Regions from separate parts of the Phosphitispora fastidiosa genome, predicted to be linked through region 2. Evidence: riboswitches for the same ligand, from Rfam matches in the RefSeq annotation. Region 2 holds a riboswitch; the other holds the start of a gene.
The links. Region 2 has a riboswitch for cyclic di-GMP ahead of Ga0451573_RS16295 (hypothetical protein). Riboswitches for the same ligand answer to the same signal wherever they lie in the genome.

Region 1 (7,280 bases), on a different contig from region 2:
AACCTGACAAAAGTACTCCGCATTCAGAACCTTACCTCCTTATACCTTTTGGTAACATTATTATACAGTTAGATGAATTTTATGCCCGCTCTTTTGCCACCGCCTGAAGGCGGTTTTACTTTTTTCTTCCTTCTAATTCCCCAAAAAACCTGTTCTGCATATAATGTATTGAATTTCAGGTTAAGAGTAGAGAGGAGGAAATTGTGTGGAAAAGATTCGTTCCGCTCTTGACAAGCATCGGAACAAGCTGCTGGCAATGAAAAATGTGGTAGGAGTGGGAGTCGGATATAAGGAAACTGTTCGCGCCTCAACGGGTGAGCCTAAGCAGGGTATTGTAGTCCTGGTAAGGCATAAGTTCCCCGAAAATGAGCTTGAGGCTCAGCACATTGTACCCAAAGATATTGATGGGGTTGTTACAGATGTAATTGAGGTTGGTGATATCCGTCTTCTGGGCGCTATTGACCGCACCAAAAGAGGCGGTCCGGCCCAGCCGGGAATGAGCATCGGCCATTACAAAATTACTGCCGGCACTTTTGGCGCTGTTGTTAAAGATCGGAAAACAAGAGAACTGCTGATACTTTCCAATAACCATGTTTTGGCCAATTCAAGTAACGGCAGGGATAACCGGGCTAAGATCGGAGACCCGATACTTCTCCCCGGGCCCCATGACGGAGGGCTGATGGATAAGGACTTGATTGGCCGGCTGCATCGGTTTCAGCCGGTAGATAAGACGCTTAACCAATCGTCTTGCCCTAAGGCCGCGGCTGCTGAGTTCTGGGCAAATGTGGCATGCCGGTTTATGGCGCCGCATTATGTAGTCAAGTTTTTGCGCGAATCAAGTACCGGGAATACTATAGATGCTGCATTAGCTAAACCGGAAAACCCGAAAAAGCTTAATGCTGAGCTTCTAGAGATAGGCAAAATAACAGGTGTGGCGGAAGCTGAACCCGGTATGACTATCATAAAAAGCGGTCGCACAACAGGAGTAACCAAGGGGACAGTAAAGGTTGTCAATGCAACTGTATCAGTTGAAATGGGAGACGGTACAGAGGCGGAGTTTCACGACCAGATACTGGCCAGTGAGATGTCACAGGGAGGAGACAGCGGCGCATTGGGAGTTGATGATAAGCGCCGGGCGGTTGGACTTTTGTTCGCCGGCTCAGATAAAGTGACAGTATTTAACAAAATACAAAATGTGATGGATAAAATGGATATAACTTTTTAAGAAATTGTATATATTGGTTCCTGGCAAAAGGGGCCAATTTTTTTATTTAAAAGAGTGACTCGGCATAAAATGCTGATGCGGCAGATTTTTTACTTCTCAATTAATGCCTTTCATGGTAAAATATTAACAAATGGCTCTCTTAAAAAAGGACCAATACATAAAATTATGGGCTGCAGCTAAACAGACAGCGAAAGAAGAGGTGGAAACATGTGGCGGAGCAGAATATCAGGATAGTTGATACGACACTGCGCGATGGAGAACAAACTGCCGGTGTGGTATTTGCAAACAAGGAAAAAATAAGAATAGCCAAGTTTCTGGATGAAATCGGGGTCCACCAGATTGAAGCCGGGGTACCGGTAATGGGCGGGGATGAAAAAAAGGTTATCACGGATATCGCCAAACTCGGTCTTAAGGCAAGCATTATGGGCTGGAACAGGGCGGTCATTTCAGATATTGAGCACAGTATAGACTGCGGTGTAGATGCAGTGGCAATATCGATTTCGACATCAGACATACATATCCAGCATAAACTTCAGACAACTCGGGAGCGGGTCCTGGAAAATATGATCCAGGCAACAAAGTTTGCAAAAAAGGCAGGGCTGTATATTTCGGTTAACGCTGAAGATGCTTCCCGGACCGACATGGATTTTCTGATTCGTTTTGCCGCCGAAGCCAAAAAGGCAGGAGCGGATAGGCTTCGCTATTGTGATACCATCGGGATTCTTGACCCTTTCATCACATATGACCGGGTTAAAACCCTGATAGAGAGCACGAACCTGGAAGTAGAAATGCATACCCACAATGATTTTGGCATGGCGACAGCCAATACCTTGGCCGGCATTAAGGCAGGAGCCACACATGCCGGGGTTACGGTATTGGGACTGGGTGAGCGGGCGGGCAATGCCGCACTTGAAGAAGTCGTCATGGCCTTAAAGCATATAGGTGGAATTGACCTGGGCTTCAAGACCGAGATGTTCCGGACGGTAGCCGAATATGTCTCTCTGGCTTCAGGACGGGAACTTCCTGCCTGGAAGGCTATAGTGGGTTCGAACATGTTTGCCCATGAATCGGGGATACATGCAGATGGGGCCATCAAAAACCCCTTGACTTATGAGGTTTTTGCGCCGGAGGACGTAGGTCTGGAAAGACAGATTATCATAGGAAAGCACTCAGGTACCAAGTCCCTGATAGTGAAATTCGCTGAATATGGGATTCATCTTACCAAAGAAGAGGCCAATGAACTGCTGCGAAGGGTTCGTTCTACTGCAGTTGACCTTAAAAGGTCGCTGTTTGATAAAGAGCTGATATATATCTATGAGGATGTGTATGGTTCCCAGGTGTAAAGAGATGCCTCCATTGAGGCGTCTTCTTTTTTAGTGGAAATAATCAGCAATATAGGGTAAAATGTTTAAAGGGTCAATTACCCGTTTACAGACAAAGATGAAGAGGTGAGAGGTTGTGGCATTATTCAGTAATTATGACATGCCAAAAGAAGGAGAAAAAATTATTTTTCAGAACGGCTGCTTAACTGTTCCTGACTATCCCATAATTCCATTTATTGAAGGGGACGGGACAGGTCCGGATATTTGGGCTGCGGCATCAAGGGTGCTTGATGCTGCGGTGGACAAGGCATATGGAGGCCAAAAGAGAATCGCGTGGTTTGAGGTGCTTGCCGGGGAAAAAGCGTTTCACCAAACGGGTGAATGGCTGCCGGATGACACCCTGACTGCAATCAGGGAGTATATTGTTGCCATCAAAGGACCACTGACGACTCCGGTTGGGGGAGGGATACGTTCCCTTAACGTTGCTCTGAGACAAGGACTCGACCTATACGTATGCCTTAGGCCGGTAAGGTACTATAACGGGGTTCCTTCTCCGGTGAAAAATCCCGAGCTTGTGGATATGGTTATCTTCCGTGAAAATGCAGAAGATATTTATGCCGGTGTTGAATGGGCTGAAGGTAGTGATGAAGTCAAGAAGGTAATTCGTTTTCTTACGGAAGAAATGGGAGTGAAAAAAATCCGGTTCCCGGAAACCTCAGGAATTGGCATCAAGCCTGTTTCCAAAGAAGGTACAGCACGGCTGGTGAGGGCCGGTCTCGAATATGCCATAAAGCACAATCGTAAGAGCCTGACCCTGGTACATAAGGGCAATATTATGAAGTTTACCGAAGGGGCATTCAAGAACTGGGGCTATGAGGTTGCGGAAAAAGAGTTTGGTGACCGGGTATTTACCTGGACCCAATATGATAGAATCAGCGCTGAACAGGGCAAAGAAGCTGCCGACAGGGCTCAGAGCGAAGCTGAAAAAGACGGCAGGGTTATTGTCAAGGATGTTATTGCTGATGCCTTCCTGCAGCAGATATTGACAAGGGCGGCAGAGTATGATGTCATTGCCACATTGAACCTTAACGGCGACTACATTTCCGATGCTCTGGCAGCACAGGTGGGAGGCATCGGTATTGCCCCGGGGGCAAATATAAATTACATGACGGGTCATGCGGTATTTGAAGCAACCCATGGCACAGCCCCTAAATATGCCGGTCTTGACAAGGTCAATCCGGGTTCTCTGCTGCTTTCGGGGGTTCTGATGCTGGAATACATGGGGTGGCAGGAGGCTGCAGACCTCATCTACAGATCAGTGGAAAAAACTATTGAAAGCAAGGTCGTCACCTATGATTTTGCCAGGTTGATGGATGGGGCAGTTGAAGTAAAGTGCTCTGAATTCGGTGATGAGCTGATAAAGAATCTGTAATTTTAGGAGAAATGTTTTGAAAACACTAATGTTAGCCTAAATATTTGACGATATATTTAATAACAGAATTTTAAAACCGACAGGGCAAACCCTTCGCAAGACGGGGACGCAAAGCCACGGGTCCTATAAGGTATGTTTATTAAAGGACAGCCGGGTTACCGAAGTTTAACGGTTTACAAGCAAACCAGTCTTTCTTCGGTCTTTTTCCGAGAAGACTGGTCTCCTTATTTTTAGGACGAGTTTTTGCCAAAAACCCTGAAGGGCTGCCGGAGAAATTAAAAGATCGAGGGAGGGTACTTTTTAATGACAAGGAAACCATTTGTCTTGGGTCTGGTATTGTTGACATCTCTTGTATTTGTCAGTGGCTGTTCTTTTAACCTGTCCAAATTGAGTTCCATACTTCCTTCCCGGGAAAAGCCGGAAACTGTCTCGGACAAAGTCTATCAAAACAAGTCTGCAGTTAAGGCCCCTGCCAAGTCCCGGGAAGCGCTGCAAAAAGAATTGGATAGCGAAATCAATCTGGTGGTTGACCAGATTATGGCCGGTAGATGGAATGAGGCTATTAACCTGGGTGAAGCAGCTTATGAAATGGTTCAGAAGGAGCATAAGGGCAACGCGGATTCTGTGAACAGTGCAGTATATGATGCCTACGGTTACGATGCTGCCAAAGAAAAATTGTATGAGGTATTGAGTGCAGCATATGATTTTAAATATCACCTTGAGGGACTAAACAATACTGAAAAAGAAAGATATGTCAGAACCGCAAAAGCCCATTTTGATATCGATCCTTCAGATCCTTTCAAGAAACTGGCGCTGGCAAAGGCACAAATTGATACAGGTGACATGAATCAAGGTCTCGGGCTTCTTGGGGAACTTTATAATTCCCAGTTTAGAGACAAGGATATCACCGAATCTTACGCCTGGGCGCTCTATCTTTCAGGCAGAAAAGATGAGGCCTACAATATATACCGGGCCTTTTATCCCCAGTCAGAGACACTGATTCAGCTTTTTCACAGCGCTCAGGTAATAGAGGAAAAAGACAAGGCCCTGGGACTGAATCTTTATAATGGCGTTACAGGAGCGGCAAATAACCTTATGGTAAAAGACCCTAATGTCAACAATATGAGCGCTCAGACCTACATAGACCAAGTGCGGACTGGATCCCGGAATGCATCTGAAAGGCTCTTGGCAGGAGGGTTCAAGCTCAACTCCCAATACAACCTTCAAAAGATTGACCCGATTGTAAAATCAATCGTGAAGCTTTCGGGTGAATAATCTTAGCTGTATTATTTACCACATATAAAAACCCCCTGGTATATGAATACTAATTACAGAAAAATATTAGGGGGGAAATTTGATGGACCATTTAGATTATGACCATGTGAGCCATAGCAGTTCCGATGGCATGCATGACGTTAGCGGTGTCAATGTTTATCCCACTCCCATCACCCTTGGAGAGCACGTTAATATTATATATGATGGCCTCCTGTCAAGATCCGGAGCACAGGATGTTTATCTACATGCCGGTTTTGGGTTTCACGATCAGTGGCATGGGATAAAAGACCTGAAAATGCTACGCACCGGGCGCGGCTGGGAACAAACCCTGCATGCCGATGATGCTACCAGATTAAACTTCTGTTTTAAGGATGGGGCGGAGCACTGGGATAATAACTGGGGTCATAACTGGAGTTTTGAGATTCATGACGGGAAGCAGTATTAGGGCTGTAATTTTTGGAGCTATTTAACGGCAATGTAAATAGGGGCAGATGTGTTCTTACGGCGGGCCCCCAATCCGTTACCGAAACCCCGGGCTTTTAAAAAGGCCGGGGTTTCGACGGATTGGGGGGGCCCCCGACATCTCAACCGGTTACCCAAACCCACTAAAGCGGGTTTGGACCGGTTGACGACAGACACCGCCTTTCAGAACACATCTGCCCCTATCTTAATAAGCTGCTAAACAGCTCCAAAAAACAGCCCTGGCATACTGCCAGATATAGAGAAGCGGGTATTTCGCCGAAGCCTGTTTTTAAGGTGGTTAGGTGATGAAAATCATAACCGGCAGGTAATCTCCCAAGTTACTCGGGAAATTACCTGCCTTAATTTTACTAATTTGGTGGCGTATTGTACGAGAATTTCTGCGGTAGTGCGAAAAATCTATACTATACGTCACCATAGAGAATAAAGGATTTACTCCTAAGGTAAAATAAGCTGGAGAGGAAATAAGGAGGAGTTCAAAGATGAAGGTACTGATGTTATCCTGGGAGTACCCTCCCAAAAACGTTGGGGGATTGGCCCAGCATGTGTATCACCTGTCCAAGGCTCTTGCCAGGCATGGGGCGGAGGTTCATGTTATTACAATCGGCGCGGATGATGCTGTGCCCTATGAGGAAAATGAAGGTGTCCGGGTACACCGGATTTATCCTTACAGCATCTCAGCCCCAGATTTCAGGACATGGATACTGCACCTTAATTTTTCGATGCTTGAATATGCAGTAACTCTGCTTAACACCATCAAGGGTGTTGATATCATTCATGCCCATGACTGGCTGGCTGCATTTGCGGGGCGGGCGCTGAAGCATTCATTCCGAGTGCCCCTGGTGGCTACAATTCATGCAACGGAATTTGGGCGCAACAATGGACTGCACAATGAGAACCAGAGGTATATCAGTGATGTCGAGTGGTATCTCACTTTTGAAGCCTGGAAAGTAATAGTCTGCAGTACTTATATGCATAGGGAACTGAAGGGTTTTTTCCAGCTTCCTGAGGACAAGCTGAGGATCATACCAAATGGTGTTACTATTGAGGATTTTGAGACTGGTTCTGATTACCGTCACAAGGGCACAGAAAAATATATTTTCTTTATTGGCAGACTGGTTCGGGAAAAAGGGGTACAGGTGCTAATTGAGGCTGCACCCAAGATACTGTCATACTTTCCTGAGGCCAGATTTGTCGTGGCCGGTACCGGCCCCTATGAAGAGCACCTGCGCAGTATGGTGCGGGAAAAGCGGCTCGGACACCGCTTTTATTTTGCCGGTTATGTGGATGATGCTACCAGAAACCGCTGGTTTGCTCAGAGCAGTGCCGCTGTATTTCCCAGCCTGTATGAGCCCTTCGGTATAGTTGCTCTGGAAGGGATGGCAGCGAAGACACCGGTGGTAGTCTCTGACACCGGAGGGCTGAGTGAAATAGTGGAACACGGTCGGGATGGGATGAAATGTTATGTGGGTTCCGCCAATTCACTGGCAGATAACATCATGGCAGTACTTGGGGATGCGGCGCTGGCAAACCGTCTGCGTAAAAA
Region 2 (7,280 bases):
ATCTCCGGTAACTCCCGGAACAGGACCAATTGTTTCTTCAGCATAGGCCATAACTGCAAAGGAAATAACCAAAGCCAGCGCCAAAACCAGGCTTAGAACCCTCTTCTTTAAAACCTTTTTGTTCAATACCTTCATCTCCCTTTTTCTTCTTACAGCCCGGCACCCGTTTTAACAATCACAGTTTTGTTGGCCTGATCCCATTCCACAGTGGCTCCCAGCGCCTGACTTACAGCCCGGACCGGTATATATGTACGTGAAGATTTAATAACAGCCAGGGTATCCATTGCCTGCACGTTTCCGTCCACTTCGATAACCTGTTGTCCGATAGGAACCCGGACAACTCTCTGCCCCTGGCTGAGAGCGGCAATTCTTTCCCTAGGGTCCCACTGGACCGCTGCACCCAACTTTTCGGCTATGGCCCGGAACGGGACCATTACCCGGTTGTTCTTATTGATAAATGGCGGGGCATCACCGGGATTCATCTGCTCACCATTGACAACAATCTTCACATACTCGACAGCCGTGCTGGCCGAATTATAGTTGGCCACTGTAGTTGTCTGGTTAACCTGGTTGTTGCTGGCAATATTGCTGTTGGTAATTGTGCTGTCACTTATATTTACCGTTGTATTAGCCTCATTTGTTATATCTGTTTCATTTATGATTGTTTCAGAGTTATCCTCATAGATATTTGTTACCGGAGCCGGCTGGTCGGTAGTGCCGTATACTTGGTTGGAATAACCTGAAGTGCCGGCACTGTTGTATGCTGCAACCCGGAAGTAGTAAGTCCGCTCAGGAGAAAGTTCGTCACTGGTAAAATAGGTTTCATCTGGTCCAACCTCCCCCACCTGGCTCCAGTTACTGCTGCCGGTCCTCCGTTCGACCGTGAAACCTGTTTCATTAGATGAGTTGTCACTCCATTCTATGGTTATTTCAGTGGAAGTAGTTGCCCCGATTATTAAATCAGATGGTGCGGCAGGTACAACAATTAGAGGCCCACGGATAAGTGAATCGTCAATTATTATAGGGTTATCAATTATAGGGTTATCAATTATAGGATTATCAATTATTAATGAGGGATCCTCGATGATTGGATCATACTTTATAGGAAAGGTAAGAGCCGCTGATACAGGTGTGAAAAAGAACATATTACATAACATTATGCCTGAAACCAGTAATGTACAAAGAGACATCTGTCTCTGTTTCATCATCACACCCCCTTTCCGAACAGTTTTCTACAGAAAAAACAAATCTGCACTTAAAGTCATTGTACTATTTTGATAAGTATAAATGCTATCAAGATATTGCGATTGTTTTTGTGGATATTGCTGTGTTTTTATGAATATTGGGTATTGTTTTTGTAATAATTACTGTGTTCTCCCCGCCAGGCGCGTATGCTGACAGGAATGCATATTTACCGCCCACATTTTACATTATATGTTTAAGGTTATATTTCTAAAGAAAACTTAGAGGAGGATTGAAGATGCCAGAATACATTGTGCAAGTGAACCAGGATAACAGTATTGACATTCCGCCGGCAGTAAGGGACAGGCTCGCCCTGGAACCAGGGGACAAGATTGTGATGAGATTCGATAATGCGGCAGAACACGTGGTAATGGGAAAACTTCCTATGGAAGCGGCTGAAAAGGCTCGGGAACTGGAGGGAAGGCAGGGAAAAACAATAAAAATAAGCCCGTAATCCGGGTTATCGGGGGTGTGCCCCCTTTGAACAAGAAAATTGACACCGAAGATAACTTTTTCGGAGTCAGTTTTCTTGTTTTTCAGTCAATGTAAAGGAAATATTGCCAGCCTGACGAACAGATAGATTATAGAAACCTTGGGGGGCTATCACATGTCATCTGTTCAGAAAAAAAACTGTTTGAAATGGGAGAACTCAAAATTGTATCCGGTTATTTCACCTGAAGGAGAACTTCTTGGTCACGGCCGCCTTGTTGATGACCGTTATATCAGGCTATTCAATCACCTGATGTCAACAGGCCGGCCCCCCAGACCAGTTAAAAAGCCCATTGAACTCTCAATATACCCGGTGCTTGCTGAAGATGGCCGGGTTGTGGGGGAAGTACCTCTGATCAACAGGAGTTATATCCTGGCAAACAGGTTTACGGTGAGCCATTATATTAATTATGAGGTGGAAGGCGAGATAACCTGATTTTCTACCTCGGCTGATTCCCCATAGATCTTATTGTATGCTATATCCCAGCGTTTTCTGGTTAGCACTTCAGTTTTGGGTTCATCCTGTTCATAATAATATATTGCATAAATATCCCCCGTATCCTGATTCATAAACATCCTGGCTGTTGCTTCATCAATGTTTTCACCGACAACCCAGTACAGGACCCGGTATCCCTTAACAACATCAAGCATATGAACACGGAGGACCTGTTTATAGAGACTGAGTATACTTTCCTGGTTTTTCATCAACTCAAACCACTTTTTTGTCACCGACCGCCTTACCGTATTCCCACAACTGTCGGGAATCTCAAGCTGAATCCTTTCCCCAAACAGGGTATCCCAGATTCCTACCGAAAAATGCATACATATCCCTCCCTATGTTAACTTTAAGTCAGCATAGCACTTCACCATATCTTTATTACGCTAATGCGTACTATTTTAAGTCGGTGAGCCGCTATAAGAAAATAACAACCCCTTTTTTCGCCATGAATAAAGGGGTAATTCGCTTGAGCGGCAACCTGGCAGTCCTAGTGAAAAATCACCTTAGACCCATGGCTTTGCGTCCCCGGCTTTCGCTGGGTTTGCCAAAATATTAACTTGTTTCTTATTTCTCCTTAATTCTCATTTCAACATTAATTCTCATTTTCCTGCCAAACGGCTCAAAATACGGTTTTCAGGGGTTAAAATGCGGTTTTTAGGGGTTAAAATGCAGCAAGTAACAAGTGAATACTGCCGCGAATATAATGTGTTGAGTGAAGGGCTGAAAGGGGGCTAATAATATGAATAAAATCGATGGCTATAAGAAATTCATTGTTGCCCTGCTTACCTTGATAGTACTAACATTGCATACATTCTTCGGTAAAAACCTTAATCTGGACGTAAATGCAGCAGCTGATGCAATAATTGGCGCAGTAAGTGTAGGGTATATGATCGCCCAGGCAGTTCATGACATATTTAAGGAGAAATCAAAGATTCATATGCTTACAGGAAAATAAAGAAGAGGGGGTTCAACCCCCCTCTTTTCCCTTAGAATTTAGCAGCGGTTCTAATTTAGCAGCTAATTCGTCTTCCCCTAATCCGGAAACGTCAATACTGAGGACGATCAGTCCGACCTGCTTCAGCACCTTTTCAACAAAATCATCTTTTTCAATTTTGGCATCCTTTTGAGCGGAATCATCCAGCTGAATTACTGCCAGCGGCTCCAAGCTGTCTGCCTTACAGACTGCGAAGTCGACATACCTGTAATTAATCCGGTTCCAGAAGCTCAACCAGTTATCGGTACCCCTTGGTATCTCCACCAGACTGGGAAGCCCGACCCGGGGAAATACAGTGCATTGATACCTGGCTGATATGTTCTTTAGTTTAATGTAAGCATCCCTTTCCACATCACTTAACAGGCTGTCACGTATTTCATAAACATCTTCATCTGTATTCCCTTCCTGGGCTATAGTATTCGCCCGGTTATTAATTTTGACCAGATAAACTGTTGCTGCCAGTACCACCAGCAGTAAAACATACCCTGCCATACAGTCCCTCCTAATAATAATAAAATTTAAATTCCTATTTGATTAAAACCATTAGCCCATTCCAGAGACATCATATAAAATCGGGGGATCTCTTTTTCATCCAGGTCTATCCGGGATGCAAAATAAGAAAACCTCTCCCAGTCACCCTTTTCATATGATACAGTCAGTTCAAAAATCTCCCTGTAGCGATGCTGTTCACCCAACAAGGCTTTTTTAATATCGTCAGAGACCGGAAGTTCAGCTAAAATTTTTGCCATCGGCCTGCCAATAAGGGCATCAATCATGGAGAACATGCCAACCAGAAACATATCCGAACTCCGGTCCGCTAAACCGCATTTCTGTCCGATCAATTCGCCAAACCGAGCCCTGATAATTGAACTGGTCAGTATTTCATTAGGTTTATCTTCGACCATGCCTTTTAATGCAATTAATGACAGCCATTTTTTAATTTCCCGTATCCCAAGCATCACCAGAGCATGCTTAATCGAAGTTATTTTACTTCTGAAACCAAAGGCGGCTGAATTAATGTACCTGAGCAGCTTATAGGACAAGGAAACGTCACGTCTCATAATATTGTCTATTCTGTCAAAATCCAGGTCCGGCCTGTTAATCTCCTGCAGCAGTTGAAGATAGTTCATCTTGTTGGCTGGGATATCCTTCCCGGATATGATTACCGGTTTGCTGAAAAAGTACCCCTGAAAATATGTAAATCCAATTTCCAAAGCCTGTTCAAAATCCCTGATGGTTTCAACTTTTTCCGCCAGAAATTCCACCTTTCTGTCCCCGCACTTACGTATCAGGTTCTTCCGTTCCTGAGGCGGGGTCCCCAGAAAATCAATCTTAATAATATCCACAATATCCATAAGTGGTTCATAAATGGAATCACACACAAAATCGTCCAGAACCAGCATGTATCCCAGTTCTTTAAGCCTTTTGCATGCCGCCACAATCTCTTTGTTTCTCCTGACGTGTTCCAAAATCTCAACAGCTATCAGGTTGTTGGGCAGATTCGCGGCGACCTCATTTTTCAGCAGGTTCTCGGTAAAATTGATAAATGCCCTCTTACCACCTGTAAGTGACTCCAACCCAAAAAGCAGGAAACTGTTGGCGATAACCTCTGAGGTCGCATGGTCTCCATCGGGATCGTTATAAAAGTTGTCTGTTCCCATGCGATATAGAAGTTCATAGGCAAATACCTGCTGCTGCCTATTAAATATCGGCTGCCGGGCTACGAATACATCCATAGTTTTCCCCTCCTGGATGCTTTTCTTGCCATATTCTTATTTAATTCTACATCAGACTACAATTTTCCTTCTCTGTTAAGTTACTACAACTGTTAACAATTTATTTCCCGGCAGTACCACATTCTTGTTAAAATCAGTTTTTCCTGATATGATAACTTTAGGTATAGTTATCCACAAATCTAAACTATGATTCCACATAATAATTTTTTTTGGAGGATTGCTAAAATGAAAACAAATGAGCTGGACTCTCCACAAAATCAAACTGTTGAAATCCGCGCCTTTAATTTCCTGAAAAAATTTTTTGATGAACGCGGTTGGTCCTTCCCCCATTACCTTAAACTTGACAAAGAATGCTCTGCAAAGGAACTGGCCCAAACCCTGGAGCTTCCGGCTGAAATGATTGAAGCTGTCTTTATCAACGGAAAAGCCTATCAGCCTGAGGAAGGAGTGGTAAAACCAGGGGACCGGGTAGCCTTTATCCCGCCCGGGACTCCCGGACCTTACAGGGTGCTCCTGGGCATAAAAAAGCTGCCCAATAATTAAAGTGCTCCAGACAGCGCCGTTACTCTTTAACCTCGGCCAGCCAAATTTCATTCATTAAATGGGCAAGTACGCGAAGTGTGCCGTCATAATGCCCAAGAATCTGCTGGTATTTCGGGTGAAATGTCAGATTGCGCAGATGACGGAAATCATGCAGTATTTCTCTCTGCTGCCCGGATACCAATCCCTTCGAATAGAGATAATTAATTTTATCTCTTAACACCGGATAACTGCCTTTTCTTTTTACCCGCGCCCCCCCGAAAACCTCATACTTTTCCGATATTAACGCCTCCAGGCTCTTTAAGGCTTGTTCCACAGCAACAGTGCAGAATGGGTAATATAGGTATCCATAAGCAAACAGAGCCTTGGCAATTTCAAATATATTCTTAATGTGTAAAGGAATATTGGAATGAAGTTCAATATCACTTACTGCCCTGATAAAATCTTTTTCAGTGGTCCTGGTCACGACTCCTGTGACAAAATCGATATTCTCCATTAATTTGCATATCTCATCAGGCTCAAAATAGTTGTTCACACTGACCCTGGAAAAACAGGAACCCACACTGTCAGCAAGCAACTGCCACCATTTCTCATCCCAGTACTTATGGGCATTGGCAGAAGTAGAAGGGGCGACAAAAATCCTTGTGGTCCCAACAGTTATGGTTTGAAAGCCGTAATCAATATCACGTTTTCCGCAAAAACTCTTAGCAGCCTTTTTTCCGTTAAAACATAGTATTTGCGGGTTATATTTTTTTATTTTATTTATGAGTTCATCACGGTTAAAATTGTAATCTGTAAGCCCTATCCCGTACAAACTTACATCCCTGTAACACCCCGGATCTATCCTGAATGGGGTCAGGCAGGTCCGGTGCAGAATGTCCCAGAACTTATTCCCCGGACCACTGAAATAGTTGTCGTCTGTTGAGATTGTTTCACCCATAACATTGGCACAAAATAATATCTTCATGTTGTCTTTAAGGACATCAGGCAACACTGGTATCCGCTCCCGTATCCGCGCAAAATATAATTTCATGTTCTATCCTGCCCCACAGTCGGCAACAATAAACTTGCTAACCCATGCAATTACTGATACTCTTAAGGAAAATCTATGCAAATGGAGGCTGAGAAAAATGATTATAGAATTCCTGGGGCATGCCTGTTTTATGCTGAAGACAGAAAAAACAGCTATGATTATTGACCCCTACCTGAGAGACAATCCCCAGGCTTCCGCAAAGCCTGATGATATCAGGACAGACTGGGTCCTGGTAACCCACGGGCACAGCGACCATCTGGGCGATGCTGTAGAAATCGCCCGGAATAATGATGCCACTGTTGTTACGATCACCGAGGTGGCCCGTTATTGTGAACAAAGGGGGGCCAAAACTCATGCTATGTATATCGGAGGCAAATACAACTTTGGAGAGTTCACCATAAAAATGACCCTCGCCCTTCATGGCAGCTCAATAGGCGTCAATCCTATTGAATACCTTGGTCAGCCCTGTGGTTTCCTAATTTTCATTGAAGGCAGGACGATTTATTATTCAGGAGACACCGGCCTTTTTGGGGATATGGAACTAATCGGAAGGCTGCATCCCATCGACCTCGCAATACTGCCGATTGGAGACAATTACACGATGGGTCCTGAAGATGCCCTGGAAGCGGTTAAACTTTTGCAGCCAAAACAGGTCATCCCGGCCCATTATAATACCTGGGATATAATCTCTCAGGACCCTGAAAAATTTAAAGCTGCGGTTGATCTGGAAACCAAAGTACCTGTTAC

Region 1: it holds a riboswitch for cyclic di-GMP, as region 2 does, so the genes downstream of both, Ga0451573_RS17885 (tetratricopeptide repeat protein) here and Ga0451573_RS16295 (hypothetical protein) in region 2, are expected to answer to the same signal.

Annotation. Positions count from the first base shown of each region.
Region 1 covers NZ_JAHHUL010000027.1:23,371-30,650, forward strand. The annotation lists gene Ga0451573_RS17870 (S1 family peptidase) at 206-1,225, shown strand; gene nifV (homocitrate synthase) at 1,435-2,568, shown strand; gene icd (NADP-dependent isocitrate dehydrogenase) at 2,684-3,979, shown strand; cyclic di-GMP riboswitch class I at 4,053-4,142, shown strand; gene Ga0451573_RS17885 (tetratricopeptide repeat protein) at 4,283-5,254, shown strand; gene Ga0451573_RS17890 (carbohydrate-binding protein) at 5,337-5,699, shown strand; gene Ga0451573_RS17895 (glycosyltransferase family 4 protein) at 6,217-7,280, shown strand, end outside.
Region 2 covers NZ_JAHHUL010000021.1:51,517-58,796, forward strand. The annotation lists gene Ga0451573_RS16275 (copper amine oxidase N-terminal domain-containing protein) at 1-126, opposite strand, end outside; gene Ga0451573_RS16280 (stalk domain-containing protein) at 150-1,208, opposite strand; gene Ga0451573_RS16285 (hypothetical protein) at 1,481-1,696, shown strand; gene Ga0451573_RS16290 (hypothetical protein) at 1,850-2,167, shown strand; gene Ga0451573_RS16295 (hypothetical protein) at 2,140-2,553, opposite strand; cyclic di-GMP riboswitch class I at 2,700-2,786, opposite strand; gene Ga0451573_RS16300 (hypothetical protein) at 2,970-3,185, shown strand; gene Ga0451573_RS16305 (DUF2726 domain-containing protein) at 3,198-3,716, opposite strand; gene Ga0451573_RS16310 (EAL and HDOD domain-containing protein) at 3,743-4,960, opposite strand; gene Ga0451573_RS16315 (MoaD/ThiS family protein) at 5,186-5,503, shown strand; gene Ga0451573_RS16320 (mismatch-specific DNA-glycosylase) at 5,523-6,533, opposite strand; gene Ga0451573_RS16325 (metal-dependent hydrolase) at 6,631-7,280, shown strand, end outside.